DNA from 2 places in the Faecalibacterium sp. i21-0019-B1 genome. Region 2 is predicted to be linked to the other one. Evidence: a T-box and tRNA genes for the amino acid it is inferred to sense, from the RefSeq annotation. Region 2 holds a T-box; the other holds one or more tRNA genes.
What was found. The T-box of region 2 lies ahead of metG (methionine--tRNA ligase). A T-box ahead of a tRNA ligase gene usually reads a tRNA of that ligase, here a tRNA-Met.
Positions count from the first base shown of each region.

Region 1: it has a tRNA-Met gene. The T-box ahead of metG (methionine--tRNA ligase) is inferred to sense a tRNA for this amino acid. The anticodon was not compared.

Region 1 is NZ_AP031425.1:3,018,329-3,033,831, forward strand. It holds gene ACGHP1_RS14945 (HAD family hydrolase) at 1-562, shown strand, start outside; gene ACGHP1_RS14950 (ABC transporter substrate-binding protein) at 922-2,244, opposite strand; gene ACGHP1_RS14955 (ABC transporter ATP-binding protein) at 2,343-3,050, opposite strand; gene ACGHP1_RS14960 (ABC transporter ATP-binding protein) at 3,043-3,792, opposite strand; gene ACGHP1_RS14965 (branched-chain amino acid ABC transporter permease) at 3,795-4,322, opposite strand; tRNA gene ACGHP1_RS14970 (tRNA-Glu) at 4,856-4,927, opposite strand; tRNA gene ACGHP1_RS14975 (tRNA-Met) at 5,020-5,096, opposite strand; gene serS (serine--tRNA ligase) at 5,300-6,631, opposite strand; gene ACGHP1_RS14985 (ParB/RepB/Spo0J family partition protein) at 6,718-7,587, opposite strand; gene ACGHP1_RS14990 (ParA family protein) at 7,606-8,439, opposite strand; gene ACGHP1_RS14995 (ParB/RepB/Spo0J family partition protein) at 9,031-9,828, opposite strand; gene rsmG (16S rRNA (guanine(527)-N(7))-methyltransferase RsmG) at 9,988-10,695, opposite strand; gene ACGHP1_RS15005 (prolyl-tRNA synthetase associated domain-containing protein) at 10,713-11,270, opposite strand; gene mnmG (tRNA uridine-5-carboxymethylaminomethyl(34) synthesis enzyme MnmG) at 11,272-13,143, opposite strand; gene mnmE (tRNA uridine-5-carboxymethylaminomethyl(34) synthesis GTPase MnmE) at 13,625-14,995, opposite strand; gene ACGHP1_RS15020 (5'-nucleotidase C-terminal domain-containing protein) at 15,216-15,503, opposite strand, start outside.
Region 2 is NZ_AP031425.1:2,170,126-2,185,628, forward strand. It holds gene ACGHP1_RS10795 (hypothetical protein) at 1-475, shown strand, start outside; gene ACGHP1_RS10800 (sugar phosphate isomerase/epimerase) at 637-1,485, opposite strand; gene atpC (ATP synthase F1 subunit epsilon) at 1,657-2,064, opposite strand; gene atpD (F0F1 ATP synthase subunit beta) at 2,064-3,476, opposite strand; gene atpG (ATP synthase F1 subunit gamma) at 3,510-4,391, opposite strand; gene atpA (F0F1 ATP synthase subunit alpha) at 4,378-6,132, opposite strand; gene ACGHP1_RS10825 (ATP synthase F0 subunit B) at 6,122-6,613, opposite strand; gene atpE (ATP synthase F0 subunit C) at 6,629-6,856, opposite strand; gene ACGHP1_RS10835 (F0F1 ATP synthase subunit A) at 6,896-7,579, opposite strand; gene ACGHP1_RS10840 (DUF2798 domain-containing protein) at 8,084-8,548, opposite strand; gene ACGHP1_RS10845 (hypothetical protein) at 9,711-10,028, shown strand; gene ACGHP1_RS10850 (hypothetical protein) at 10,048-10,359, shown strand; gene ACGHP1_RS10855 (hypothetical protein) at 10,369-10,587, shown strand; gene ACGHP1_RS10860 (Dabb family protein) at 10,663-10,965, shown strand; T-box leader at 11,011-11,252, shown strand; gene metG (methionine--tRNA ligase) at 11,322-13,319, shown strand; gene ACGHP1_RS10870 (DMT family transporter) at 13,326-14,288, shown strand; gene ACGHP1_RS10875 (TatD family hydrolase) at 14,285-15,100, shown strand; gene ACGHP1_RS10880 (hypothetical protein) at 15,189-15,422, shown strand.

The sequences.
Region 1 (15,503 bases), 850 kb from region 2:
CTGGCCCACCTTTACGGTGGAACAGTTCAAGCACATGGTGGGCAACGGCATCCCGAAGCTGGTGGAGCGCTTCTCGCCGGAAAATGCCCGCACGCCGGAGCAGCTGGCGGCCACGCTGGCCGAGTTCACCGCCCGGTACGACGCCCACAAGGAGGACAAGACGGCCCCCTATCCCGGCATCCCGGAGCTGCTGGACGAGCTGCGGGCACAGGGTGTTCAGTGCGCAGTGTTCTCCAACAAGGCCGACCCGCTCTGCGGCAAGATCATCGCCCACTATTTCGGCACAGGCCGCTTTGCCGCTGTGCGCGGCAACAGGCCCGGCGTGCCCACCAAACCGGACCCCGCCGGGCTGTATGCGCTGATGGACGAGATCGGTGCAGACCGCTCTGCCACCCTTTTTGTGGGCGACAGCGATGTAGACATCCTCACCGGACACAATGCCGGGCTGCCCGCCATGGGCGCGCTGTGGGGCTTCCGGGGCCGCGCAGAACTGACCGCTGCCGGTGCGGATGCACTGGCAGCGGTACCGGAGGATATTTTTACCTATATCCAGAAGGGTTGACGATTTAGAATGCCCTCCGTTTTACTCTGGGCATGTTTAGCGGAAAATTTATTTTTATTTGCAGCTCAGAAAAATCTGCGGATTTTTCTGAGCTGCTTTTTCACGGGGTAGGGTCGTGGCGGGAAGCGGCATCTGCTGCTGTCGGCCTGCGGCCGTCGCGCAGCGACTTCTGATTGGCGGAACCCCAAAAAGAGGTTAAGAGATCTTCACGCCGAACAGGCGGGAATCTCCAGCTTTTTGGGGTGGAGCTTACATCATCAGCCTGCCCTACTCGAATACGCTCTGCACAGGAAACAATGCGCAAAAAGGCGAGCCGCCCATTGGGCGGCTCGCCTGCTGTGTTCTTTGGGGTAACTTTATCAGCCCAGAGTGACTTCCTGGATCTTGGAGGAAGCGAACTCGAAGGGCCAGACAGTCTTCCACTCCTGATCCTGCACCTGTGCGATTGCAACAGAAGCGTAGGTGTTGTCACGGTAGTGCTTTGCGCCGCCGATCTCGTACTCGGGAGCGAACTCGATCTTGGAGTAGGGCAGAACGATCTTGCGGCCGCCCTCGAATGCACCGTCGATGGACAGCTCTGCCAGAGCGTCGCGGACGGCAGCACCGTCGGTGGAGCCAGCCTTCTCGATGGCGGTCTTGAACAGCCACACAACGGTGTAGGACTCAGCAGAGTGGCCGTTCATGTTGACATTGTAGACCTTCTTGAAGTCCTCGTTGATCTCCACGCCGTTGGTCAGGTCGGGGTTGAACTCGACAACAGAAGCCACGCCGTTTGCGGATGCGCCCAGGTTCGGGATGAAGGAAGGATCGGTGAAGCCGTTTGCCTTGGCAACGATCATCTTGGGCTTGTAGTTCTGCTCCTTCAGGGTCTGGACGAACAGAGTAGCGTCGCCGATGTAAGAGTCGCACAGAATGGCATCGGGATCAGCCTGCTTCAGGGCCAGGACCTGAGAGGACAGGTCGGTAGCGTTGGAGCTGTAGTCCACTTCGGCCACAACATCCAGACCGTAATCGGGTGCGAACAGGTTGACGCAGCGGATCAGCTCCTGACCGATGGCAGCCTTATCGGTGAAGATGGCGACCTTCTTGATCTCGTTGCCGGTCTGCTCCTTGGAGTCCTGCAGATACTTCAGCATATCTTCCACGTAGACGGAGTTCAGCGGGCACAGACGGAAGAAGTAATCGTAGTCCTTGTGGTCCTCGTCGGTCAGACGGTCCAGCGTGGAGATAGCGGTGATCATGGGGATGCCGTACTGCTGGCAGACCTGAGCCACGACCTCGGTAACAACGGACATATGGCAGCCCATGATGACGTTGACACCTTCCTGGGTGATCAGGCGCTCTGCCTCAGACTTACCGGTGGCTGCGTCGCCTGCGTGGTCACCGCGGACAACTTCCAGCATCTGACCGTTCACGCCGCCTGCCTTGTTGATCTCGTCCACTGCAAAATCGATGCCGCGCAGGATGTTCTCGCCGATGGCTGCGTTGCCGCCGGACATTGCGTAGATGGTGCCGATCTTGATGGTATCACCGCTGGCTGCTGCAGTGCTGCCGGATGCTGCGGTGCTGGTAGATGCTGCAGTGCTGGTGGAAGCGGAAGAGCCGCCGCAGGCGGTCAGAGCAGCTGCGCTGCCCAGAACAGCGGATGCCTTCAGGAAGCTTCTACGAGAGATCTTTTTCATAATTGTCCTCCATTCTGTTTGTAAAAAACAGCTTGTTAATCCGAGATGCCCCGCCGCACCGTGTGAAGTAGTGCCCGCCGGACATCCAGTTTCCAAAATCAGATGCCGAGGTACGCCTTCTTGACGTGCTCGTTTGCCGAAAGCTCGGCGGCGGTGCCTTCCAGTGCCACGCGGCCATTCTCAATAACATAGCCGCGGTCAGCCGCTGCAAGGGCTTTGGTGATATCCTGCTCCACCAGCAGCACCGAGATGCCGTCATTCTTCACCATGGTCTTGGCCACTTCCAGAATGTCGTCCACGATGTTGGGGGCAAGGCCCAGACTGGGCTCGTCCAGGATCAGCAGCTTGGGCATACCGATCAGCGCACGGGCCACGGCCACCATCTGCTGCTCGCCGCCGGACAGGGTGCCGGCAGCCTGCTTTGCGCGCTCGCGCAGCTTGGGGAACCAGTTATAGCACTTTTCCAGATTTTCTGCAAAATGCGCCTTGGTCTCCTTATTGAATGCACCCAGCTCCAGATTTTCCAGCACGGTCATCTCGGTAAAGAGCTGACGGCCTTCCGGCACCTGCACGATGCCGCTGTCCAGAATAACGCGGGAGCTTTTGCCGGAGAGGTCCTCCCCGTTGAACTCCACCTTGCCGGAGCTGGCCTTGACCATGCCTGTGATGGTGCGCACCATGGTGGTCTTACCGGCACCGTTGGAGCCAAGGATGGCAACGATCTCGCCATCCTTCACCTCAAAGCCGATGTCCCACAGGATGTTCACAGAGCCGTAACCGGCGTTCAGACCTTCAACTTTAAGCACTTGCGCCCTCCTTTTTGGTGCCCAGGTACACCTCCATGACGTAAGGATCGTTCATGACCTGCTCGGGCGTGCCCTCAGCGATCTTTTCGCCGTGGTGAAGGACGATGACCTTCTCGCACAGGCTCACGACCGCCTTCATGATGTGCTCGATGAGCAGGATGGTGACACCGGACTCGTTGATCTTGCGGATCAGCTGGATGGCCTCTTCGGTCTCAGCCGGGTTCAAGCCTGCCATGTTCTCGTCCAGAAACAGCACTTCGGGCTTGGTGGCCAGAGCGCGGGCCATCTCCAGACGCTTCTGGTCCGGCGTGCCCATGTCCTTGGAGATCACATGACGCTTTTCGTACAGGCCGGTGAAGTGCAGCACCTCCATGGCGCGCTCCTTGGCCTCTTTTTCGCTCTTTGCACCGGCGTGGCCGAAGTAGGCGGCGGCGGTGACGTTATCCAGAACGCTCAGGTTCTTCAGAGGTTTCATGATCTGGAAGGTGCGGGCGATCTTCATGTTGGTGTACTCATACGCCTTTTTGTTGGTGATGTCCTCACCATTGTAGAAGATCTTGCCTTCGGTGGGCGGGTAGTAGCCGCAGATCATGTTGAAGGTGGTGGATTTACCAGCACCGTTGGGGCCGATCATGCCGGTGATGGAGCCTTTCTCCACCGAGAAAGAAACATCATGCACGGCGGTCAGACCCTTGAACCGCTTGGTCAGGCTCTGGACTTCAATAATAGGCTTTTCTGCCATGATTACTTCCCTCCCTTGTCTGCCATCAGCTCATACTCTTCCAGCACGTCCAGAGACGGCTTTTTGAGGATCTTTTCATCGATGAAGGTCTTGACCTTCGAGTTCATGTACCAGCCCAGAATACCGGACGGACGGAAGCGGATGACCACGATCAGCACGATGGCATACATCAGCATGTTGATGCCGGGCAGGATGGCGGCAAAGTTTGCACGCAGCAGCTCGCTCAGCGGGATCATGATGAGGCCGCCGATCAGCGGGCCTTCGATGTAGGCAGCGCCGCCCACGACTGCCGGCAGCACGATCTCAGTGGACTTGGACTGGATCATAATATCGGGGTCGATGTAGCGGATGTAGCTGACGTAGAAGAAGCCGACCAGACCGGCAATGATGGCCGAAATGACGACCGCGATCACCTTGTACTTGGTGGGGTTGATGCCGATGGCGGCGGCAGCGTCCTCATCCTCGCGGATGGTGCGCAGCGCAAAGCCCAGCTTGGAGCGGCGTTCGCATTCCGCTGACCACGGCTCCAGCTTCGCTTCCCTGTACTCCCCTTTTTGTCGCTATGCGACATCTTCCCCCGACCGGGGGAAGTCTTTGCTCGCTGGCGGCGGTCAGCTCAGCTGCAATTCCCGTACGGGTCAAATTAAAAATCCCCCGAGCGAATGCAGCGGCAGCTACCACATTAGACATTCCTACAGGATGGGACTTGCAACAACGACGACCGCGGCCAGTGGCCGATGCAGGGAGGAGTTGTTGGGGCAGCGGCCAGCAAGACGCAAGTGCCGCCCAAGGCACGCGCGGATGCTGGGAGCCGCAACCCGGAGCACTAAAAAAGAGCCCACTGGGCTCTTTTTTGCCGCCTGCGGGCGGCCGTGTTCCTTCGATTCCTCGTACGGGTTGCATGAAACAGCTACCACATTAGACGTTCCTAGTCGTTGGGACCCGCGCACTAAGCAACAGCCCACTGGGCTGATTGCTTACCCTGCTGCGCAGGGCCGTGCTGTTCGATTCCCGTACGGGTCAAATTAAAAACGCCCTTGCGCAATGCGCAAAGGCGTTTTTATGACCCGTACGGGAATCGAACCCATGTTACAGCCGTGAAAGGGCCGTGTCTTAACCGCTTGACCAACGGGCCTTAGAAATACAGAGCTTCGCTAAAACCTCCGACTTCCATCGTCCACTACTGCAGACGACCGTCCCCCTAACCTTAGCGAAACTCTGTAAAAGTGGTAGCGGTAACTGGATTTGAACCGGTGACACTTCGGGTATGAACCGAATGCTCTAGCCAACTGAGCTATACCGCCACATATTGTTTGTGCACTTGAACAGTGCTCTATTATTATACCCACAGATACCCCTTTTGTCAACACATATTTTTAAAAAAATCATATTTTTTCGTGTCGTCCAAAATACAAACGGAGATACGTAAAAATCCCGCTTTCCATTGAATAGAAAGCGGGATTTTTCAACCATTTATCCGAGCCTTGTGGAAAAGCCGGTCAATTCTTCAGCCCTTCTTGTGGGTGGGGACCATGACCTTCAGGCCGCCCATATACGGCTGCAGCACTTCGGGGATGGTCACGGTGCCGTCGGCCTGCAGATGGTTCTCCAGGAAGGCGATCAGCATACGCGGAGGTGCCACGCAGGTGTTGTTCAGGGTGTGGGCCAGATAGGTCTTGCCGTCCTTGCCCTTCACGCGGATGTGCAGGCGGCGTGCCTGTGCATCGCCCAGGTTGGAGCAGGAGCAGACCTCGAAGTACTTCTGCTGGCGGGGGCTCCATGCTTCGATATCGCAGCTCTTCACCTTCAGGTCGGCCAGGTCGCCGGAGCAGCAGTTCAGCTGACGCACCGGGATCTCCATGCTGCGGAACAGCTCCACAGAGTTCTTCCACAGCTTCTCGTACCAGTCAGCGCTCTCGTCGGGGCGGCAGACCACGATCATTTCCTGCTTCTCGAACTGATGGATGCGGTAAATGCCGCGCTCCTCGATGCCGTGAGCGCCCTTTTCCTTGCGGAAGCAGGGGCTGTAGGAGGTCAGGGTCAGGGGCAGAGTGGCCTCGTCCAGAGTCTGGTCGATGAAGCGGCCGATCATGGTGTGCTCGCTGGTGCCGATCAGGTACAGGTCCTCACCCTCGATCTTGTACATCATAGCATCCATTTCCGGGAAGGACATGACACCCTGCACCACGTTGCCGTGCATCATGAAGGGAGGGATCACATAGGTGAAGCCCTTGTTGATCATAAAGTCGCGGGCATAGGCCAGCACAGCCTCGTGCAGGCGGGCGATGTTGCCCAGCAGATAGTAGAAACCGTTGCCGGCCACGCGGCCTGCAGCGTCCATATCGATGCCGTCGAAGCTCTCCATGATCTCGGTGTGGTACGGAATGGGGAAATCGGGCACCACAGGCTCACCAAAGCGCTGTGCTTCCACGTTGTAGGTATCATCCGGGCCGATGGGCACGCTGGGATCGATCATCTGCGGAATGGTGTACATGATCTCCTGAATGCGTGCGGACAGGGTCTCTTCTTCCTTTTCCAGCTCAGCCATCTTGTCGGCGTCGGCCTTGACGGCGGCATTGTTGGCATCGATCTGAGCCTGCAGCTCAGCCTTCTGTGCCTCATCGGTGCACTTCTTCAGCTGGCCGAACAGGGGGCCGTTGGCCTTGCTCAGCTTGTTGCGGGCAGCCTTGAGGGCTTCCACTTCCTTCAGGCATGCGCGGTACTTGGCATCCTTCTCGATGACCTCGTCCACCAGCGGGAGCTTTGCATCCTGAAACTTCTTCTTGATGTTTTCCTTGACAGCGTCCGGGTTTTCACGGACAAATTTGATATCAAGCATGATTGACTCTCCTTGCTCTATTTCGGTTCGCACAGAAGATCCCCTCCCCTGTGCCGTTCAAAGACGGTCGCCCGCCTTGGATCGCTTTATTCTTCGTTCTGGTACTGTCCCAGCAGGTTGGCAAAGGCCCGCAGCTGTTCATCGGAATAGAAATGCACGGTCAGCCTGCCCTTGCCGTCGTGGTAGGCCACGTTCACCTCGCTGCCCAGCACCTGCTTGAGGCTTTCTTCCACCTCCACCGGCAGAATGCCCCGCGGCTTGGGTTCTCTGGGCTCCTTTGCGGGCTTTGCCAGCTTTTTGCACAGCGCCTCGGCTTGACGCACGTTCAGCTGGTTGTCTGCGATGATCTGCGCCGCCTGCTCCTGCAGCTCCGGCGTGGGCAGGCTCAGGATCACCTTTGCGTGGCCGATATTGATAAAGCCGCTTTTCAGCAGTTCCAGCACGTTTTCCGGCAGGTTCAGCAGGCGCAGGCTGTTGGCCAGTGCGCTGCGGCTCTTGCCCAGCTTCTGTGCCGCCTGCTCCTGCGTCAGGCCGCAGCGGGTCATCAGCTCCCGGATGCCGGTTGCTTCTTCCACCGGGTCCAGATCCTCGCGCTGCAGATTTTCCACCAGAGCCAGCTCCATGGCCTGCTCGTCGCTGACTTCCTTAATGACCACCGGCACATCGTTCAGCCCTGCCATGCGGCAGGCACGCCAGCGGCGCTCACCTGCCACGATGCTGTAGCCGCCGCGCGGGCGCGGACGCACCGCGATGGGCTGCAGCAGACCATGCTCTGCAATGCTGGCCGCCAGTTCGCCCAGCGCCTGTTCGTCAAAGGTCTTGCGCGGCTGTTCCGGGTCCGGTTCGATCTCACGCAGGGGCAAGGTGTCTACCTTTGCACCGGACTCAAAAACCGGGGCGGCATCTTCAAACAGACTGTCCAGCCCGCGGCCAAGTCCTCCTTTTCCTCTTGCCATTCATGTTCCCCCTGAGGTTTAATCTTCCAGAGCATTTTTCGTCTGCTCTGCGACGGGTGCACTTTTGCGGCGGGCCTTTTTGGGCTCGTGCGGGCGGTTGTTCTTGACAAATTCGATTGCCAGATCCATGTACGCTTCGCTGCCCTTGCCCTTGGGTTCATAGAAATTGATGGGCTGGCCGTAGCTGGGCGCCTCCGAAATGCGGATGGAGCGCGGGATGGTGGTCTTGTACACCTTGGAGCCGAAATACTTCTGCACCTGCTCCACCACCTGCACGGTCAGGTTATACCGCAGCGAGAACATGGTGAACACCACGCCCTCGATATCCAGATACGGATTGTACTTTTTGCGAATGGTCTTTAAGGTGCTGATCAGCTCCGAAAGACCCTCCAGCGCGTAATACTCACACTGCACCGGAATGAGAACGCTGTCGCAGGCACTCAGGCCGTTCAGGGTGAGCAGGTCCAGACTGGGCGGACAATCGATAAAGATGAAGTCATAGTCCTTCTGCACCTCGGCCAGCGCCTTGCGCAGGCGGCTCTCACGAGCGGGCAGGTCGATCATTTCCAGACTGGCACCGGCCAGACGGGTGTTGGAGCCGATGACATCGGTGCGGTACTCGGTCTTACGGATGGCCTCGGAGGCCCGCGCTTCACCGATCAGGATCTCGTAGGTTCCCTTTTCCACGCTGCGCTTCGGGATGCCGTAGCCGGTGGTGGTATTGCCCTGCGGATCAAGGTCTACGATGAGCACCCGCTTGCCCAGCGCCGCAACGCAGGACGACAGGTTGACGGCGGTGGTGGTTTTGCCAACGCCGCCCTTCTGGTTCGCAATTGCTACAATTTTTGCCACGCACAATTCTTCCTTCCGGGAAAATTTAATTGTTCCATGTGGAACATTCGCAGTCATGCCCGCCGGTTTCCCGTCCATACAGGCACCTTAACACCTAGTATAGCACATCCAAATCGGTTTTTGAACCATCTGAAGCGTTTTTCCGCTGGATTTTTAACTTTTAGAGGTGGGAAAATCAAAAACTGCACGGTTTTGGGAGCCGAATCAACGATTTGGAATGCGCGCCGGGAAGCTGGCTAGCCCTCTCAGTCAAGCCCTGTCGGGCTTGCCAGCTCTCCCAAAGGGAGAGCCCTTGGCATAACGGCAAAGTTTCCGGGCAAACCGCAAAGCTTGCGGTTTCGCCAGAGCCTCTCCCTTTGGGAGAGGTGTCACCGCAGGTGACGGAGAGGGTTCACGCCGTGAGAAACTCCCCCAGTCATCTCGCTTTGCTCGATGCCAGCCCCCTCTGGGATGGGGCCCTTGACATGGCGGGAAAGCTGCCGGATAAATTGCAAAGTTTCCGGCACGCCAGAGGCTCCCTCTCCGAGGGAGCTGGAAAAACCGTCAGGTTTTGACTGAGGGAGTTCGTCCCCTGTTCCACATGGAACAATTTTACCGTTCGGCGGCGGTGGTTGGGATGCGCACCGTATATTCGATATACCCATCCTTCTCCTCCCGGTGGGCAGTGGCGGGCACACCATTATCGGTCATCAGACGGATGGCATGGTCGATGGTGTTCACAAAAATACGCACATCCTTGACCATCGAGATGCGGTGCCTGCCTTTTGCGGGGGTGTTGAGCAGCTGTTCAATGTAGAGGTCAGTCTGGCGGGCGTTCATGCGGCGCTTGGCAATGTTGATCAATGCTTCACTGCGGCGGTTCTCCGGCAAACGCAGCACCGCCCGGGCATGGCGCTCCGTGAGGTTGTTGTCCAGCACGAACTGCCGCTGATCGGCGTTCAGCTGCAAAAGCCGCAGTTTATTGGCAAGGGTAGGCTGCGCCATGCCCAGACGTTTGGCGGCCTCGGCCTGGGTGCAGTCCCACAGCACCATCACATCCTTTAAGCCCTGCGCCTGCTCAAAGGGGTTCAAATCGGCCCGCTGGATGTTTTCCAGCAGACCGAGCGCGGCGGTGCGCTCATCGTCGTAATCACAGAGGATGGCAGGGATGGTGTTCATTTTAGCAAGGCGGCAGGCACGGAGCCGCCGCTCCCCGGCTACCAGTTCGTAGCCTCCATCCGACACTTTTCGCACCGAGATGGGCTGCAGCAGACCATTTTCTCGGATGCTCTGGGCCAGCGCAGCCAGCTCCTGCTCGCTGAACTCCCGCCGTGCCTGAAACGGTGACGGCCTGATCTGATCGATGGGCAGGAAATAAATCTTGCCCGCCTGCTTTTTGCGTTCAAACATGGATACACGGCTCCTTTCGCGTGGTGGATGGGTTTTGTTTTTCACATTTTCCCGGGAAAGCGTGGAAAACTCAGGCTTCAGGCACAGTGTATCACACAAATAAAAACCCTGCCAGAAGTTTCGTTCGGCAGGGTTTTACAAAATTCTATCGATATTTCGTTATTTCAACGGGCTTTTCGCAATTTTTCCGCCGTTTCTGGGGTAGGCTGTCGGAGTCTGCGAAATCTTTTTGCACAGGATCAGGGTGCGGGTGTCGCCGCCCGGAAGGTGCAGAGTGCGGGTCTCTTTGTACTCGCCGCCCAGCTTTTTGATGGCACCGCGCGCTGCGGCCAGTTCTTCCTCACCGGAAGAGCCCTTCATGGCAAGGAAGTTTCCCCCTACCTTTACCAGCGGCAGGCAGTATTCGGCCAGCATGGGCAGCGCAGCCACAGCCCGGGCAGATGCCAGATCAAACTGTTCACGCCACGCCTTGCGGGCGGCTTCCTCGGCGCGCTCCTTTGCAAACTCCACGCCGGTCAAACCCAGCTGGGCACAGGCGTACTTCAAAAACTCCACCCGCTTGCCGGTGGGCTCCATCAGGGTCAACTCCAGTTCCGGCTTGTAGATTTTGGTCACGATGCCCGGGAAGCCTGCGCCTGCGCCCACATCCACCATGCGGCCCGCCACTTCCGGCTGGCTGGCAAACAGCAGGCTGTCGAGGAAGTGCTTATCCTCGATCCCCTCGGGGTCGGTGATAGCGGTCAGGTTGACCTTCTGGTTGTAGTCCACCAGAATTTCGGCAAAGGCATCCAGCTGGTCCAGCTGGGTGCCGGTGAGAGTGATGTTCCATGTGGAACATTTTGCTTCCAGACGCTGTTTGTCGATCATGGGTGTTGTCCTTTCTTTCATTCACCGGTCAGCTGGACGAAAATCGGCTCGTGGTGCACGGCAGGCAGGAAAGTTTCCAGCACATCTGCCGTTCGCAGCTTGAGTGAGGAGGTGTTGATGCAGGGGTGGCAGCCGAGGTACTCTCCTGCCTTTATGTCCTCATCCATCAGCAGCTGCACCTTATTTTCAGCATCATTGGCAAGGCCCATAATGGAGGAGGAGCCGGGCGTGCAGTCCAGATACTGCTCCATATCCTCGGGCGAGGCAAAGCTCAGGCGGGCAATGCCAAGCTGATGGGAAAGCTCTTTGGTTTTGAAGGGCTTGTCCCCGGGCATCATGAGCAGATAGAAGTTCGTCTTCTGCCGGTTGCACAGGAACAGGTTCTTGCACACGGTGGCATTCAGACAGGCATCGATCACATGGCAGTCCTCCATGGTATCGGCCTTCATCCAGCCGTGGTCGGTGCGCCAGAATTGGATGCCCAGCTTGTCCAGCAGGTCATAGGTACGGATCTCTTTTTCCAGCCGCCCGGTGCAGTCGGCAGGACGGCCCTCGTAAAGCTTCAGTTCTTCCATTTTATTTTCCTCTCGCTGCCAGTGCAATGCTCAGCTGCGCCACATCGGAGGGCGATACGCCCGGGATGCGGCCCGCCTGACCGAGGTTCTTCGGCCGGATGCGGGCCAGCTTTTCGCGGGCTTCCAGCGTCAGGCCGGCCAGATCCGCATATTCAAAGTCGTCCGGGATCAGGGTCTTTTCATGCCGGGCCACGTCCCGGATCATCCGGTCCTGCCGGGCAATGTAGCCTGCATACTTGATCTCGGTCTCCAGCCGTTCGGCCAGCATGGGGGTGATCTCCTCGCCCCAGCCGATGACACCGGCCAGCAGCGGATAGCTGATCTCCGGGCGGCGCAGCAGCTCTTCCGCAATGCCGCCCTCGGCAGCAGGGGCAAGACCGGCCGCTTCCATGGCGGTGCGCAGGTCGGCGGTGCGCAGATGCGTCTCGTGCAGGCGGCGGCGCTCCGCTTCCAGAATGCTCTGGGTGTGCTGGTACTTGGCCCAGCGGTCATCCTGCACAAGGCCGTATTCCCTGCCGATGGGGGTCAGTCGCTGGTCGGCGTTGTCCTGACGCAGGGTCAGGCGGTACTCGCTGCGGCTGGTCATCATGCGGTAGGGGTCCATGACCCCTTTGGTGACCAGATCATCTACCAGTGTGCCCAGATAGCTGGTGTGGCGCGGCAGAATGAGCTGCTCTTTGCCCAGCGCATTGCGGGCGGCGTTCAGTCCGGCCAGCAGGCCCTGGGCGGCGGCTTCCTCGTAGCCGGAGGTGCCGTTGAACTGACCCGCACCGTACAGTCCCCGCACCATCTTGCTTTCCAGCGTGGCTTCCAGACTGGTGGGGTCCACGCAGTCGTACTCGATGGCGTAGGCCGGGCGCATGATCTCAATGTTCTCAAACCCTTTGATGCTGCGGTAGAAGGCATTCTGCACATCCTCCGGCAGGCTGCTGGAGGCACCCTGCAGATACATCTCTTCGGTGTTCTCGCCGCAGGGCTCCACAAAGATGGGGTGGCGGTCCTTGCCCGCAAAGCGCACCACCTTGTCCTCGATGGAGGGGCAGTAGCGCGGGCCAACGCCCTCGATCATGCCGCCATAGAGCGGGCTGCGCTGGATGTTATCCAGAATGATCCTGTGGGTCTCGGGGTTGGTATAGGCGATCCAGCACTCCACCTTGTTGTGCATGGGTGCATCGGTCATAAAGCTGAAGGGCTGCAGCTCATTGTCCGGGTCGCCGGGCTGGCATTCCAGCTTGGAAAAATCGATGCTGCGGCGGTGCACCCGGGCAGGGGTGCCGGTCTTGAACCGGCGCAGCGGCAGCCCGGCAGCCTTCAGGCTGTCGGTCAGGGCGTTAGCGGCGTGCATCCCGTCCGGGCCAGAGGCGTACCACGCATCGCCCACAAAAATTTTGCCGCCTAGATTCGTGCCGGTGGCAATGACCACGCATTTGGCGCTGTATTCCCCGTTCAGCTGGGTCACAACGCCCTTCACACGGCCGTTCTCGGTCTCGATGCTCACAACCTCAGCCTGATGGATGGCAAGGCCGGGCGTGAGTTCCAATGCATGCTTCATATATTCATGGTAGCGCTTGCGGTCGGTCTGCACACGCAGGGCGTGCACCGCCGGGCCTTTGCCCTTGTTGAGCATCCGGCTCTGCAGATAGGTGGCATCTGCAGCAAGGCCCATCACGCCGCCAAGCGCATCTAATTCACGTACCAGCGTACCTTTTGCCGTGCCGCCAATGCTGGGGTTGCAGGGCATGTTGCCAATGGCATCCAGACTCATGGTAAACACGGCCGTTCTCGCGCCCAGCGTTGCGGCGGCGTGAGCTGCCTCGATGCCAGCGTGGCCGGCACCGATGACGATAACGTCATAATCTCCTAAGTGGTTCATATACTTTCGGGTTTCCTCTAACAAATGATTTAAAATGCCCTCCGTTTCACTCTGGGCATGTTCAGCGGAAATATATTTTTTAAATTTGTAAATCCGAAAAGCCTGCGGGCTTTTCGAATTTACTTTTTCACGGGAAAGGGTCGTAACAGGAAACGGCATATTGCTGCTGTCAGCCTGCAGCTGTCGCGCAGCAGATAACGCATAAACTTGTCCGTATGGCTCGTCGCGCAAGCGACTACAAATCGGCGTAACACAAAAAATCCTCTAGCGGAGCGACTTGGATTTTTTGTATGGAGCCCATCTCCTTTGGGATTATTAAGGGCGAGTAGCCCTTAATTCGTGCCTCCCGCGCCTCGAAAGTAGCGGGTGCTTTTCTGGTTCTCTTTTGGCACGCAAAAGAGAACATACCCGGCGGCGATGCATTTTGCAAAAGGCATCAAACTTTAAACACGCGACCACGCTTCGCGCGGGAAGCTCTTCGTCACTTTCCCACGCAGAAACGTTCAAACACCTGTTCGATCACAGCTTCCGAGGCGTTCTCACCGGTCAGGTCGCACAGGGCGGCCAGTGCGTCGTCCACGCAGACGGAAACGGCATCCAGCCCAAAGTCGCCTGCGGCAGCATCCAGTGCACCGGCCACAGCGTCCCGTGCACGCAGTGCGGCGGAAAGCTGACGCTGGCCGGACAGACTGGCGGCATGGGGGTCGATCTGGCTGGTACCCAGCAGGCGGGCCACCGCAGCGGAGATCACCTTGCGGCTCTCCTCCTCCTGACAGCACACCGGCAGCACCATGGCAAAGCAGGGCGCTATGAACTCTGCGTCAAATTGCGTTGGTTTATCCTCTTTGTTGATAAGTGCAATGGCTGGACGGCCTGTGCAACGCTGTGCAAGCTCCAGATCTTCCCGCGTGGGCGGCTCAGAGCCATCGAACACAGCCAGGATCAGGCCTGCCTCCTCCAGCTTTTTCCAGCTGCGGCGGATGCCCTCGGCTTCAATGGCATCTTCGGTCTCGCGCAGACCGGCGGTATCGAACAGATTCAGCTGGATATCCCCCAGCTGTACCGCCTGCTCCACCACGTCACGGGTGGTGCCAGCCACCGGCGTGACGATGGCCCTGTCGAACCCGGCCAGCAGGTTGAGCAGTGTGGATTTGCCCGCATTTGGTCTGCCCACAATGGCGCAGTCCACACCTTCGCGCAGGACGGTATCCGCCTGATAATTATGGATCAACTCGTCCAGCTCTGCCTTTACCCCACTCAGTACGCGGTGCAGATGGTCACCGTCCAGCTCCGGCACATCCTCTTCGGGAAAATCCACCCATGCGGCAAGGTGAGCCTGAATGGCGGTAAGCGCTTCCTTCTGGGCACTGATCTTCTTTGCCAGCGCACCGCCCAGCGCGGCATTGGCCAGCGCGGCACCCTGACGGCCATCCGCCGAGATCAGATCCATCACCGCTTCGGCCTGCGTCAGACCCAGCTTGCCGTTCAGGAACGCGCGGCGGGTGTACTCGCCGGGCGCGGCAGGCTGCGCACCGGCAGCAAGACAGGCTTCCACCAGACGGCGGGCCACGGCGCTGCCGCCATGGCAGGAAAGCTCCACCACGTCCTCGCCGGTATAGCTGTGGGGCGCGCGGAAAAACAGGGCCACCCCCTCATCAAAGGCTTCGTCCCCTTCCCGGAATGTGCCGTACATGGCGGTGTAGCCTTTGGCATCCTCCACCTTTTTTGCGGCGTTGGCCGGGCGGAACACCCGGGCTGCTATGGGATAGCTCTCCGCACCGGAGAGCCGCACGACGGCAATGCCGCCTGCGCCCGGCGCTGTTGCAATGGCTGCAATGGTCGTTTCCTGCATGGTTTTTTCTGGCTTCCTTTCCGCGCCCGGTTTGGCCGCTTGCTCCCATCTGCCCACAGCAGCGAGACCAATACAGTTTCATTGTACCACGAAATGCTGCGGAATGGTACTGTTTTTTCAACCAATTCCCGGGAAACGGTTGAAAATCCGCCCGTTTCTCACACAAAAAAGGGGCTTTCCGTCCCAACACGGAAAGCCCCTTTTTACAGGAAACTGTTTTTTAGAACTTGGCGATATCCGCCGTGGTGATGGCCTTGCCAGGCAGCGTGCGTGCATCGGCATTCTCATTCAGGGCCAGCTTGCCCTCGCGCAGCAGCTGCACAGCCTTCTGGTGATCGGCGGCCTTCCAGTTGTTGCCCACGATCTTCCAGTTGTTGTTCACGTGCGGCTCGATGGTACCGCCCTTCACGGTGCGGATGTACTCGCCCAGCAGCTCGCGGATGCCGCCCACGTCGCCGCGCACATCGATCTCCAGCAGCTTGGGCAGCTCTTCGCCCGGCAGGAAGAT
Region 2 (15,503 bases):
CTCCTTTGCGGTGATGCTGCTGGCTCTGTCTCTGAACAGCGCGGCCCTGCAGCAGCTGCCGGAGCTGTGGCAGAAAGTGGTAGAGATCTTCCGAGAGATCTTCCGCATGACCGGCAGCTCCGGGTGGCTCTGGCTGGCCTTTGAAACGCTGAACGGGCTGGTGGCACTGGTGTCCAGCATCCTGTGCATCTATGCCGCATGCATGATCGGCCACCAGTTCAAAAAGCACATGGTCCCGGCCGGTATTCTGGCATTTTTCCTGCTGTCCTTCCTGCAGAACTGGCTGAGCTCCGGTGTCAGCAGTGCCGACATGCTGCAGGCTGTTTCCGATCCCACCCTTGGCGGCGTGGACATCTCCATCGCTGCGCCCAGTGCGTTCACCACCCTGTTCGGGCTGGCGGTCAGCATCGCCTTTGCCGCAGGATACTTTCTGCTGACCCGCTGGCTGATGGAGCATAAGCTGAATCTGGAATGATCTTAATGTCCTCCGCTTTCGTTCTGGGCATTTTCAGCGAAACTACTTCTTAATTGCAATTTGTAAAAGGCCGAACCATAAACTTCATCTGATACAAAAAACATCTGCAAGCTGCCCCATTCCGGGCAAAGCTTGCAGATGTTTTTCTTGTTATAAAGTGTTCAGCACTCGTCGTACTGCTTTTTCAGGTAGTTCAGGCATTCCACCGCGTTTTCCGGGGTGGTGTTCTCCAGCGTTGCAAAGATATAGGGCTTTTCCTGCTTTGCAAACCGCAGGATGGTGCGGTAGTCCTCCATGCCTCCCTGCCCTGCACCCGTAGCAGCCAGCTGGCCGCCCGCATCCTTGCGCAGGAAATCCTTGAAGTGGATCATGGCAATGTCCTTGCCCAGAAGCTCGATGGCCTCGGCGAACACTTCCTCGCGGCGGTCCACATTTTCCATGTTCAGCAGGTTGACGGGGTCGAACAGGATCTGCAGGTTCGGGCTGCCGATCTCGTCCAGCACGGTGCGGGCGCGTCTGGCATCGTACACGATGTGCTTGACCACCGGCTCAATGGCAATGGTCACGCCGTACTGCTCGGCGCAGCGCACCACCGGCTTGAAGTTCTTGATAAAGGTGGAAAGTGCGGCATCGCTGCGGCACTCCGGACAGAATTTGTACTCCGCGTTGGGCGCACCGGTCTCGGTGCCCACCATGCCGCAGCCCAGCAGGCTTGCAAAGCGGATATGAGCATAGTATTTTTCCTGAATGGCGTGCAGGGCATCCGCATCCGGGTGGGCAAGGTTCAGGTAGTTGCCCAGCACGGCAATGTCGATGCCGTTTTTCTCAAACAGATGCCGCAGATACAGCGCATAGCCGGGGGTCAGGGCGCTGGGGGTGCAGGGCAGCTCCTTGAAGGATTTGCTCAGAGCCACATGGGCGCAGGTAAAGCCTTTCTGGCGCACCAGCGGCAGCACCTGTTCAACGGGCAGCTTTTCCGCGTCATGCAGACGCAGGCCGAATTGGATCATGGAAAACCTCCTCCTTTCCCGCACAACACGCGGGGTTGCATTGACTTTATTATACACGAAAGCTGCGTTCCATGGAACAGCCTGAAACAAAAAAGAGCATCACTTTGCACCCTCAACGGATACAAATGATGCTCTTTTTTCAGATCTTGTCCTGGCAGATGCGGCTCATTCTCAGCGCCGGTACTTTGCAGCGGCCTGCAGGCGCTGCATCGCACGGTCGAGCGCGATCTTGCTCTGATAATATTCATGCATGCTCTGCTGATGCTGCAAACGCTCCTCGGCACGGATGCGGGCAGCCTCGGCACGGTTCTTGTCGATATCCTCCGGACGCTCGGCGCTGTCCACCAGCACCATCACGTAGGCAGGCGTCACCTCGGCAATGCCATCGCCTACCAGGATGTCCTGGCTTTCACCGTTCACCTCAAAGTGCAGGATGCCCATGTGGATGGCCACCAGCACCGGGCTGTGTCCGGCCTGTATGCCGTACACGCCATCGCTGATGGGCAGCACAAGGTCTTCGCAATCGCCCTGATAGTACTCACCGCTGGACGCAGTGATGTTCAGCATGAACTTGTTCATCAGACGGCACCGCCCTTTTCCTCAGCCAGCTTTTCCGCTGCCTTCTGGCGGGCATCTTCCAGCGTACCAACGTTGAAGAAAGCCCACTCCGGCAGATCATCGGCCTCGCCGTCCACAATGGCGGCAAAGCCGCGCACGGTATCCTGCAGCGGCACATACTTGCCCTTCAGGCCGGTAAAGTTCTCGGCCACAGCAAAGGGCTGGGACAGGAACTTCTGCAGCTTGCGGGCGCGGGCAACGGTGAGCTTGTCGTTCTCGTCCAGCTCGTCCATGCCCAGAATGGCGATGATGTCCTGCAGTTCCTGATAGCGCTGCAGAATGGACTGCACCTTGCGGGCCACGCGATAGTGCTCCTCGCCCACGATATCCGCTTCCAGAATGCGGGAGGTGGATGCCAGCGGGTCCACGGCCGGGTAAATGCCCTGCTCCACGATCTTACGGGACAGCACGGTAGTGGCATCCAGATGTGCAAAGGTGGTGGCGGGGGCCGGGTCGGTCAGGTCGTCGGCGGGGACGTAGACGGCCTGCACAGAGGTGATGGAGCCTTCCTTGGTGGAGGTGATGCGCTCCTGCAGAGCGCCCAGCTCGTTGGCCAGAGTGGGCTGGTAGCCCACAGCAGAAGGCATACGGCCCATCAGAGCGGACACCTCGGAGCCTGCCTGCACGAAACGGAAGATGTTATCAATGAACAGCAGCACGTCCTTGTGGGTCTCCTCACGGAAGTACTCTGCCATGGTCAGGCCGGTCTCGGCAACACGCATACGTGCTCCTGGGGGCTCGTTCATCTGACCAAAGACCAGTGCGGTCTTATTCAGAACACCGGACTCGTTCATCTCGCCCCAAAGGTCGCAGCCCTCGCGGGAGCGCTCGCCGACGCCGGTGAAGATGGAGTAGCCGCCGTGCTCGGTGGCCACGTTATGGATCAGTTCCTGGATCAGCACGGTCTTGCCGACGCCTGCACCGCCGAACAGACCGATCTTGCCGCCCTTTGCATAGGGGGCCAGCAGGTCGATGACCTTGATGCCGGTCTCCAGGATCTCGGTCGCGGGCTTCTGCTCTGCAAAGCTGGGGGCCTTGCGGTGGATGGGCCAATGCGGCACATCATCCACAGAGCCCTTGCCGTCGATGGGTCTGCCCAGCGGGTCGAACATGCGGCCCAGCGTGGCTTCGCCCACCGGTGCGGTCAGGCCGTGGCCGGTAGCGGTCACGGTCATGCCCTTGCCCAGACCCTCGCTGGCGGAAAGCATGATGCAGCGCACAGTGGTCTCGTTGACATGCTGTGTCACTTCCATCGTGCGCTCGGTGCCCTCGGCGGTCACGGTAAGCGCTTCCTGCAGGGCAGGCAGCTTGCCTGCGGTGAACTGCACGTCCACCACAGGGCCGGCTACGCGAATAATAGTTCCCTGTATCATACGATTGCCTCTATACTAATTTGTAAATACGTTTTATTCCGCCCGGTTCTGCACGGCAGCCGCACCGCCGATGATCTCGGTGATCTCCTGTGTAATGGAGCCCTGACGGGTGCGGTTGTATTCCAGCTGCAGCTCCCGGATCATATCGTTGGCGTTCTTGGTGGCGGAATCCATGGCGGTCATGCGGGCGCTCTGCTCTGCGCAGAAGCTCTCGGTCATGGCACCAAAGATCATGCCGTGCATATAAATGGGCGCGATCTGTTCAAACACCGTCCATGCAGACGGGAACATCTCCACATCGCCCTTCGGATCGCCCAGACCCTTGGGGGCAGGCTGCAGATGGGCGCGGTCCAGCGGCAGCAGACGCACCATGGTGGGCTCGCTGGTCAGTGCATTCTCGATGCGGGTATAGATGAGATAGATCTCATCCAGCTTGCCGGTCTTGAAATCATCGATGGCGTCCATCGTGATATCGCGGGCACGCTGCAGCGTAGGCTCCGTGGCACCGTAGTGGAAATCCTCCACCAGCCGCGGATCCTTGTGGTACAGGGCGCGGTAGCCGGTCTGGCCGATCACATAGAACCGGTCGTTCTCATCCGCATTTTCCTTGAGGAACTTGATGATGTTCTGGTTGTAAGCGCCTGCCATGCCCTTATCTGCCGTCAGCACGATGTAGGCCCGCTTGGGGTTTGCGATATTACGCTCGTGGAAGAACGGATGCACCGGCTCTTCCGGCAGGTGGGGCACCACGCGGGAAATGGTATCGCGCATACGGTTGAAGTAGGGCGATACATTCTGGTAGTTCTTACGTGCCTTGCGCAGCTTGGACGAGGAGATCAGGTACATGGCGTTCGTGATCTTCATGGTGTCCTGAATGCTCTCGATGCGCTCCTTCAGCAGCTTACTGGACGGCATGGCTGTCGCCTCCCGCATAAGCTTTCCAGGCGTTCAGGATGGCATCGACCATTTCAGGTTCCAGCTTGCCGGTGGCGGTGATCTTATCCATCGTACCGGACACATCCGCGCGGAACTGACGCACAAATGCGGAAGTTTTGGCGCGCAGCTCGGCAGTGGGCAGTTCGTCCAGCACACCGTGGGAAGCCAGCACCAGCGTGACCACCTGCTCGGCGTCGGACTTGGGCTGATACAGCGGCTGCTTGAGCATTTCCATCAAAGCCTTGCCGTGGTCCAGCTGGCGGCGGGTCTCCGCGTCCAGATCCGAGCTGAACTGTGCAAAGGACTCCATATCCTTGTACTGTGCCAGCTCGATACGCAGGTTGGCGTTGGCCTTCTTCATGGCCTTGGTCTGGGCAGCGCCGCCCACACGGGACACCGACAGACCCACATTGACGGCCGGGCGGTTGCCTGCATTGAACAGTGCGCTCTCGAGGAAGATCTGACCATCGGTGATGGAAATGACATTGGTGGGGATGTAAGCCGAAACGTCGCCTGCCTGCGTCTCAACGATGGGCAGTGCGGTGATGGAACCGCCGCCCAGATCGTCGCGCATCCGGCAGGAGCGCTCCAGCAGACGGGAGTGCAGATAGAACACGTCGCCGGGGTAAGCCTCACGGCCCGGAGAGCGGCGCAGCAGCAGAGAAATGGCACGGTAAGCCACTGCATGCTTGGACAGATCGTCGTAAACGATCAGCACGCTCTTGCCCTGGCTCATGAAGTACTCGGCCAGTGCGGTACCGGCATAGGGTGCGATGTACTGCAGGGGAGCGGAATCCGAAGCAGTAGCCGCCACGATGGTGGTGTAGCTCATGGCACCGTGCTTCTGCAGATCGCCTGCCACGCGGGCAATGGAAGAAGCCTTCTGGCCGATGGCCACATAAATGCACAGCACACCGGTGTTTTTCTGGTTCAGAATGGCATCCGTGGCGATGGAGGTCTTGCCCGTCTGGCGGTCGCCGATGATCAGTTCACGCTGGCCGCGGCCGATGGGGAACATGGAATCGATAGCGAGGATGCCGGTGTGGAGCGGGGTATCCACGCTCTGACGCTCCAGAATGCCGGGGGCCTGCTTTTCGATGGGGTTGTAGCCCACAGCTTCAATGGGGCCCTTGCCATCAATGGGCTCGCCCAGCGGGCTGATGACACGGCCCAGGAAGGCATCACCCACCGGGATGCCGGCACGCTTGCCGCTGCGGGTCACCATGGTGCCCACACCGACGGTCTCAGCTCCGTCGAACAGCATGATGCCCAGCTGTTCGGGGTCCACGCTCTCCACCATACCCTTGGCACCGTTGTCGAAGGTGACGATCTCGCCGTACACGGCGCGGTTCATGCCCTCGACGTGCACGATGCCGTCGGCAGAGGAGATGACCACACCGCCCTCGGCAGAGGTCTCGGCGGGCTTGTAGTCCTCAATGCGGGTCTTGAGGGTAGCCAGCGAGGGCTTGCCCTCCATCATCTTGTCCAGCTGATGACGGCCGGAGTTATCGAACACACGGTCGCCCACCTGCAGGACATAGCCGGACAGCAGGCTCTCGTCCACCGTCACGTTCAGGATGACCTCGGTGGCATCATACAGCTTGCGTACCTCGGCGCGGATCCGGTTCAGCTCCTCTTCCCGGGGCTTGCGGGCGCTGCGCAGCTCGGCCTTGACGATGCGGTTGTCCGCAAAAAATTCACGACTGAATTCAGTTGCCATTGCCTGCACCTGCTTTCTCCAGCAGATCGTCCAGCAGACGTGCGTCGTCCTGGGCGGTCAGATTGCGGGCCAGCAGCTTCTCGCACATCGCACGGGCCAGTGCCGTGGTCTGGGCATCGGCTTCCCGCAGCTTGCTCTGGCGTTCGGCCTCGGCGCTTGCCTTGCCGGCTGCCACGATGGCGTCTGCCTGCTTGCGGGCATCTGCCAGCAGCTGCTGCTTTTCGACCTCAGCCTGCTTTTCGTAGGCTTCGCGGCGGGCAGCGGCCTCATTGTCCACATTGCGCAGTTTTTCCTGTGCGGCGTTCATGGTCTCTGCGGCTTCCTTCTTGGAGGTCTCCGCATCGGCCAGGTTTGCGTCCACCATCTGCTGGCGCTTTGCGATCACGTCCTGAACAGGCTTGAACAGGAACTTGCGCAGCACCGCATACATGACGAGGACGTTCACGACGGTCCACAGCAGGTTAATATCCAACTTCAGCATTCGTCTGCGCCTCCGTTACTGACCCAGGAACAGGATGATCAGCAGTGCAACGACGAAGCCGAAAATTGCAGTACCTTCTGCCAGAGCAGCGCCCAGCAGCAGGTTGGTCTGGATCTTGCCGGATGCCTCGGGCTGACGGGAGATTGCCTCCGTTGCCTTACCCGTTGCGATGCCGATGCCGATACCGCCGCCAATGCCGGTCAGCGCTGCAATGCCAGCGCCCAGAGCAATCAAACCATTCATAGTAATAATCTCCTTTTAAATTCAGTAAATATCAATGGATCAGTCTTCTCCGCCCATGGTCTCTTTCATGAACAGTGAAGTCAGGAACACGAACACGTAGGTCTGGATCAGACCGTCGAACAGGTCAAAATACAGGCTGAACACCGCCGGGACGAACACGGGCACCACGAGCTTGATCAGCTCCATGATGACGAATGCGCCCAGCACATTGCCGAACAGTCGCATGCACAGGCTGGTGGGGCGGATGGCGATCTCGAGGATGTTCATAGGGGTCATGACCGGAGTGGGGGCAGACAGACTCTTGAGGAAGCCCACGCCGCCGCGTGCACGGATGCCGGCACCCTCGATCAGGATGATGCTCATCAGCGCCAGCGCTGCGGTCACATCCAGATCCTTTGTGGGGGGCTTGACACCGAACACGCCGATCAGGTTGCTGAAGGCGATGTAGATGGCCACGGTCATCAGGTAAGGCACATAGCGCCTGCCCTTTTCGCCCAGCAGACCTTCAAAGAAATTGGTACCTGCGAGGTAGGCCATTTCCAGCACGGCCTGACGCTTGCTGATGTGGTCCACCTTCAGGTTTCTGGTAAGCAGGATCGAGCCGATGGTAACGATGGCCAGGATCACCCAGCTGATGACCACGGATTCCGGGATCTGCAGCGGGCCGACCTTGACGTATTCGACGGTCAGCTCTTCCATCAATGCTTTGGTCAGATTATTCAATTGTTTTTCCTCCTTCCTGAAGAATAGGGTTCCGGGGGTAAGACCGCCGCACCGCCCCGGCGGCGCAGCGTCCTTCTTATCGCTCGAAGAAAAGGCGCAGCTTTGTGAAAAAAGTAAGGAAGGTGTTCGGCTCTATCCGGTCACACCCTCCCTCCTGCACGGGTCACTTCGTCTTTTTTCGTTGTGTATGATAGTACGATTGACGAAAATTGGCAAGTGGCTTTGTGCACATTCTACATTTTAGGTGGTTCTACTGCATTGATATACAAAAAAAGTTGTGCATCTTGTCCAATAAAACGCTCTTCGCATGTACTTTTTACACAAATTTCTTAGCCGATTCTTAGGTTTCAATGGCTTCTTCAGGGCATTCCGGGAAATATTTCCATCAAAAATGCCCCATTGTACATACTTTATATGCCCGATATATAAAATTCGTATAGGTGTCTCGTCCGGTATTACACCCGCTCCTATACATATTTATTATAACTGCATATCTAAAATCTGTCAGTCCGCCTGTTTTGCGCCGCGGCGGAACATCAGCCGGAAGATGGCACGGGCAAGCGGCCCGCAGTACAGCATCTGCCAGCACAGAGCCATGGGCATATTGCAGCCCCAGGTATGCACCCAGGTGCCAAAGCCGGGTTCTTTAAACAGCACCGTTGCGATCAGGCTCATCACCGGGCACATGATGCACACGATCATCAGCGAGATGGCATAGGTGATGAACTGCGGACGATCTGTGGGCCGCATGAACATAAACGCCAATCCGGTGGCCAGTTTCTCCACCACGAAAAATTCCAGCACGCAGGCAATGGGAACCATGATCGGCATCTCGTGCAGTGCCATAACAAAGGTGGCATTGGTGACACCGCCTGTGTTCAGCGCCACATTGTAAACGATCATGCCATAGACCATAATTGCAGCCATGACAATGGTAAAGAAGATACGTTCCGGTAAAGTTTTAGGCATTTTGATTCTCCGTTTCTTTTGTGTCTAAATTTTTGCCGCAAAAAAGCCGCCCCGCGAAACTTTCATCTCGCGGGGCGGCGGCGACTACCATTCATTGGTGCTATTTTAGCACAAATCGATCTGACGCATAATACCCTGTGGACACTTTCTCCCGTTTTGCGCAAAATCCTCCACAAACGGCCCGGAACTTCTGGGCAGCTTTGCTGTGACTCTCCCGGCAGCCCTCCCTGCAGGGCACAGAGTTCCTCCCCAAAGGGCCCGATCGCCCGGGCACACCGCACAGAAAGCGGCATTTTGCACGTTCTATCTGCTGTTTTTCAAGAACTGCACAATTTTATATTTCTATCCTTGTGCACTCTGCGAATAGACAAATCAATCAGGAATATGTATAATAAAGCCAGAAACCAGAGAAGTACAGCAGAAGCTCAAGAGAGAGCTAATCCCGCTGACTTGAAGCAGAAAGGAGCGAGACCGATGGTCGATATGGAACCCGCACAGCAGGGACAGGCTGTCGGGATTCGCTGAGAAGCAAAATAGAGGCTCACCACAGACGGGATGTTTCCCCCGTATAAAAACACAACAAAAATGAGCCAGTCTTGAGCATCAAAAATGCGATTACACGACAACCTGTCGATAAACTTAACCCCCAGCGATTCAAATAAATCCGCCGGAGATGATTCCTATGAAGGTATCTTTTGTACGGAGAACATTATTTGAATAGCAAAAAAGGAGTTCTACCAATGTACTAAGTAGTTTGCCCCTGGCGAATCTAACTCGAAAGAATGTGGTAATATGAAATTCATCTTTCGAATCTCGGTGCCGCACTCCATCAGTTAAGAGAAGGGTCAATCCAATGTACTAAGTAATCAGTCCCCTTGAAATAGATTCTCAGTTTCCAGTAGTTTCTAAGGAGAGTCACCCTATGAAACGTTTACTCCGAAAATGAGGAACCCCAAGGAGAAGAGGCTTATGACTCCGAAGAAGTAAGTATCCAGCCGGACGAGGGCTTGCAACCGCCTCGTCCGGCTGGTTTTATTTTGTGCTGTTTTTACCAATAGTCAACACCCGATTTGTGCAAATTTTACGCAGGAAGGTTGAATACCGTCCTTTGTTTTTGCACTTTTCTGTGGTATACTGTGGAAAAAGATGGGAGGTGCATTTCATGGAGTCGTTCGTTTCGTTTTCCACTCTGTTCAACCTTGTGCTGACCGTTATCTGGTTCATCTCCGGCATTCGGGATCTTCAAGGCAAAGACCCGTTCCTCGATCTGCCGTTCAACCAGTATCACCGCGACCCGGAGTACCGCGCCTTCTGGCAGAAAAAGAACGGCGTGTTTTACATGCTCAACAGCATCGCCTTTCTGATCCTAGCTTTCACACCTGTTACATCGCTGATTTACCGTATCATCTTCGGCATCGCCATCGTGGGAGACCTTCTTTATCTTGTCGCTTACGAAAGCTGGAACCATAGTGCGGATTGACAGCCGGAAAGGGGTCACCATGAATTTGAATCTTTCGGACTGGGATTGGCTGAACGCCGCGCTGGGTGTGCTGTTTTTGTACCGCGGCATCCGGGATCTGTACAATGGCACCGGCACCGGATGGAGCAGTGAGGACGAAAAGAAGCACTTCCGCAAATTTTACGGCATTGCTTCGATCCTTTGCGGTGCACTCTATCTGGTCAACACCTTTCTTCCCAGGGTCGAGCCGCTGAATTCCATTTTGATGGTGGCAGCGCTCGTGTTGTGCGCTGCCCTGCTGATCTCGTATCTGTGCTATACTCTGAGCAGGGACGACAAAACCAAAAAGTGAGGGGTTGCTATGGAAGTCATCTTATCGATCTTAACCGCACTTTTCGGCATCGGGTTCGGCATTTTTATGGCGCTGCATCCGGAAGATGCCATTGCCCTGCATGACCGTGGACGGTATACACAGACCGAACCAACGGAAGCGTACATCAAATTGACCCGGCTGGAGGGCATCGGACTTTCGGTGCTCTGTGCCGTGCTTCTGGTGGTTCTGCTGTTCGCACCCCAATAATACTTTGCAGCTTTCCTCTTGCGGATTTTTTCTCACCCTGCTACAATGAGAAAAAACGCAGGAGGTTTTTTTATTATGGTCAAGCATGTGATCCTGTGGCAGCTGAAGGACGAGCTGTCCGATGCCGAAAAAGCCGCCGTCAAGGCAGGCATCAAGGAAGGGCTGGAAGGTCTGGCAGGCAAGGTCCCGGGCCTTGTGGAAGTGCATGTCAACATCAACGGTCTCCCCTCTTCCACCGCCGACCTGATGCTGGACACCACCTTTGAAAGCGCCGAGGCCCTCAAGGGCTACTCCGTCCATCCCGCCCATGTGGCTGTGGCCGACGGCAAGGTGCGGCCCTACACCAAGGCACGGTTCTGTCTGGATTACGAGATTTAATGTTGACAAACCCACCATTTTTGCGTATTATAGACATAACAATGTAAATTGGCTGTGAAGAGAAGAGTACGCACCGTCTGCGCCTGACAGAAAGCCCGAAGGATGGAACCGGGCAGGCCGCGCGATGCCGAAGATGGTCTCGGAGCTGCGCAGGTGAAAATTGAGCCTGCGACGGGTGCGCCCGTTACCGCGCTGCGCCGTGCTTTTTTGCCCGGCAAAAGGCTGCGCCCGCAAGGGTGCGGCGAAGCAAGGTGGTACCACGAAAGTTACAAGCTCTCGTCCTTGTCCGGCTCAGTCCGGCAGGATGAGGGCTTTTTTCGTCCCCCGCCAAATCAGGAAAGGAAGAGTATCAACCTATGAGTGAGCACAAGACATTCTACATCACCACTCCCATCTACTACCCCAGCGACAAGCTGCACATCGGCCACAGCTATACCACTGTCGCCTGCGACGCACTGGCACGCTTCAAGCGGATGCAGGGCTATGACGTCATGTTCCTGACCGGCACCGATGAGCACGGCCAGAAGATCCAGGACAAGGCCGCCGATGCCGGTGTGACCCCCAAGGAGTATGTGGACAAGATCGTAGCCACCGTCAAGGATCTGTGGAAGCTGCTGGACGTCAGCTACGACCGCTTCATCCGCACCACCGACGACTACCATATGGAGTCCTGCCAGAAAATTTTCACCAAGCTGTATGAGCAGGGCGACATCTACAAGGGCGAGTACATCGGCCACTACTGCAAGCCCTGCGAGAGCTTCTGGACCGACAGCCAGCTGGTGGACGGCAAGTGCCCCGATTGCGGCCGCGAAGTGTACGACGCACACGAGGAAGCCTACTTCTTCAAGACCAGCAAGTATGCCGACCGCCTGCTGAAGCTCTACGAGGAGAACCCCCAGTTCATCCAGCCTGAGAGCCGCAAGAACGAGATGATTGCCTTCATCAAGCAGGGCCTGCAGGACACCTGCGTGTCCCGCACCTCCGTGAAGTGGGGCATCCCCGTGCCCTTCGACCCCAAGCACACCATGTATGTGTGGGTGGATGCCCTGAGCAACTATATCTCCGCGCTGGGCTACGGTAACGAAAAATATCACGACTACGACAAGTTCTGGCCTGCCGACCTTCACATGGTGGGCAAGGAGATCCTGCGTTTCCACACCATTCTGTGGCCCGCCATGCTGATGGCTCTGGATCTGCCCCTGCCCAAACGGGTGTTCGGCCACGGCTGGCTGCTGATGAACGGCGGCAAGATGTCCAAGTCCGTGGGCAATGTGGTGGACCCTGTGATCCTGTGCGACCGCTACGGCGTGGATGCCATCCGCTACTTCCTGCTGCGTGAGATTCCCTTTGGCAACGATGGCATGTTCACCAACGAAGCCCTGATCACCCGCATCAACAGCGATCTGGCGAACGATTTGGGCAACCTGCTCAGCCGCACCGTCGCCATGTGCGAGAAGTACTTCGGCGGCACCGTGCACAATGTGGCCGGTACCGAAGCCATTGACACCGAGCTGGAGACCATGGTCAACGAGCTGACTGCAAAGGTCACGGCCGACATGGACAGCCTGACCATCCCGCAGGCCCTGATGGAGATCTTTGCGGTCATCCAGCGCGCCAACAAGTACATCGACGAGACCGCTCCCTGGGCACTGGCCAAGGACGAGGCCAACAAGGCCCGTCTGGAGAGCGTGCTGTACCACCTGTGCGAGGCACTGCGCGTGTGCGGCATCCTGCTGAACGCATACCTGCCCACCACCGCACCCAAGATGATGGAACAACTGGGTCTGGACGCATCTGCTCTGGACCTGACCAAGACCACCTACGGCGTACAGGAGACCTACACCGTGCACAAGGGCGAGGCACTGTTCCCCCGCATCGATGTGGCAAAGGAAATTGCCCACCTGAAGGAAGAGGACGAGAAGCGCAAGGCCGCTGCCGAAGCTGCCAACAAGGCCAAGGCTGAAGCTGAGAAGAAGGCTGCCGCCCCCGCCGAGGAGAGCACCGTGGACTTTACCCACGAGGAAGAGATCGACTTTGACACCTTCTGCAAGGTGGAACTGCGCGTGGCCGAAGTGCGCGCCTGCGAGAACCTGAAGGAAAGCAAGAAGCTGCTGCACCTGACCGTGTTTGACGGCGAGCGGGAGCGCTGCATCCTTTCCGGCATTGCAAAGTGGTTCAAGCCGGAAGACCTGATCGGTAAGAAGATCGGCATTGTGTGCAATCTGGCACCTCGCCCCATGATGAAGGGCAAGTATGTCAGCGAGGGCATGATCTTTGCTGCTGATACCGCCGACGGCGGCTGCTCCATCGCTTTCTACGGCGACGACACCCCCGTAGGCAGCCGCATCCACTGAGCCGCCATGCAGGAAAACAAAACGCTTTCCCGCGCGGAATGGCTGGATAAGATCTTCGGCACGCCGGTGTTCGCCGTGCTGCTGGCCATCTTCTGCAATGTGCTGTGGGGCTCGGCATTCCCGTTCATCAAGCTGGGCTACCGGCTGTTCTCCATTGAGACCGGCAACACCGCCTCCATCTTCTGCTTTGCCGGTGTGCGGTTCATGCTGGGCAGCTTTCTGGTGCTTCTGGGCAGTGTTCTGCTGCAGAACCGCCTGCCCAAGTTCCCCCGCGGCAAAGTGGCAGCGGAGTGCTGTGCTCTGGGCCTGTGGCAGACCACGACCCAGTACGCATTCTATTACATCGCTGTTGCCATGCTCACGGGTGCCTTTGGCGGCATCCTGAACAGCACCCAGAGCTTTCTGGGCGTGATCTTTGCCCATTTCATCTACGGCAACGCCGACCGCATGACCCCTGCCAAAACGCTGGGCTGTGTCATCGGCTTTGCAGGCGTGCTCATCGGCACGCTGGGCAACCACGGCAGCGGAAGCGGCTGGGGCGTGTTCTGCATGATGACGGCCACCGTCATCTTTACTTTGTCCGGCCCGTGGAACAAATCCGTGACCAAAAAAGCAGACAGCTTTGCCGTCTGCTTCATCAACCTGTTCGTGGGCGGTCTGGCACTGTTCGTGCTGGGCACTGTGCTGGGCGGCAGCCTCCATGTGCAAAACGCACTGGCGGTGGTGGTCATGCTGTATCTGGCTTTCATCTGCGGGGCAGGCTATGTGCTGTGGGCCTTGCTGATGAAGAACAACCCGGTCAGCCGCATTGCCATCTTTGGCTTCGTGAACCCGGTGGTCAACGTACTGCTGAGCGCCGTGCTCAACGGCGAACCCCTGTTCCGCTGGCAGTATCTGGCGGCGCTGGTGTTCGTGTGTGTGGGCATCTGGCTGGTGAACAAGGCCCCCGCCAAAAAGGAGAGCAAATGACCGGCCCCATTTTTGACACCCACGCGCACTACAGTGCCCGCGCTTTTGACGCAGACCGCGATTTCCTGCTGGGCAGCCTGCCCGGCAAGGGCGTGGTGGGCGTGTGTGAACAGGCCACCCACTCCGGGGATGCACCCAAAGTGCTGGAGCTGGCGCACCGTTACCCGTGGGTGGTGGCGGCTGTTGGCATCCACCCGGAAAGCCTGCTGCCCGCCGCCGACTGCGGCGAGGAAGGCCCGGCTCCTACGGTCTCGGTGTACGGCGGGGACTGGGCCGCCGAGATGCGCGCTCTGGCCCAGTATTACGAGGACCCCAAGGTGGTAGCTGTGGGTGAGTGCGGGCTGGACTACCACTGGCCTGTGCCCAAGGATGCCCAGCTGGCCATGTTTGAGGCACACATCCGGCTGGCGCTGGAACTGGACAAGCCCATCATCGTGCACGACCGCAACGCCCACGCCGACGTTTACGCCCTGCTGAAAAAATACCAGCCCAAGGGCATCGTCCACTGCTATTCCGGCAGTGCCGATGACGCGGTGTGGCTGGCAAAGCAGGGACTGTTCATCGGTTTTGGCGGGGCGTGTACCTTCAAGGGTGCCAAGCGGGCGGCAAAAGCCATCAGCGCCCTGCCGCTGGAAAGCATCGTACTGGAGACCGACTGCCCCTACATGGCACCGGAGCCGGTGCGCGGCACCCGCTGTGACAGCTCCCTCATCCGCTATGTGGGCGAGTATATCGCCCAGCTGCGGGGCATCTCTGCCGAAGAGGTGTTCCGCACCACAGCCGAAAATGCCCGCCGGGTATACGGGCTGTGATTCGTTTTTCGCAAGTTGCACAGGTTTTTCTCTGTGCTTCTGTATAAATCAACAATCAAAATCCAAACTGTTATAAGGAGAACCTACCATGAAAGCACGTATTCCTAAGCACCGCGAGTTCATCATCAACTTCCCCGACAGCATCGACCAGAACAAGGCCAACGAGGGCTGGGCAAAGCTGCAGCAGATCGTTGAGGACTACAAGAAGGCCCACAATGGCGCTTCCGTCTACGCCCCCACCTTCATCGAGGACTGCGAGGCCGAGGTGAAGAAGCTGCAGGAAGAGTACGGCTTCGAGTACACGGTTGAATACGTTCAGTAATTTCTGATATTTAAAATCCCCTCTGTGCATCTGCGCAGGGGGGATTTGCAGTTTCAGGGGGAACCGCTTTTCCCTGCGGTG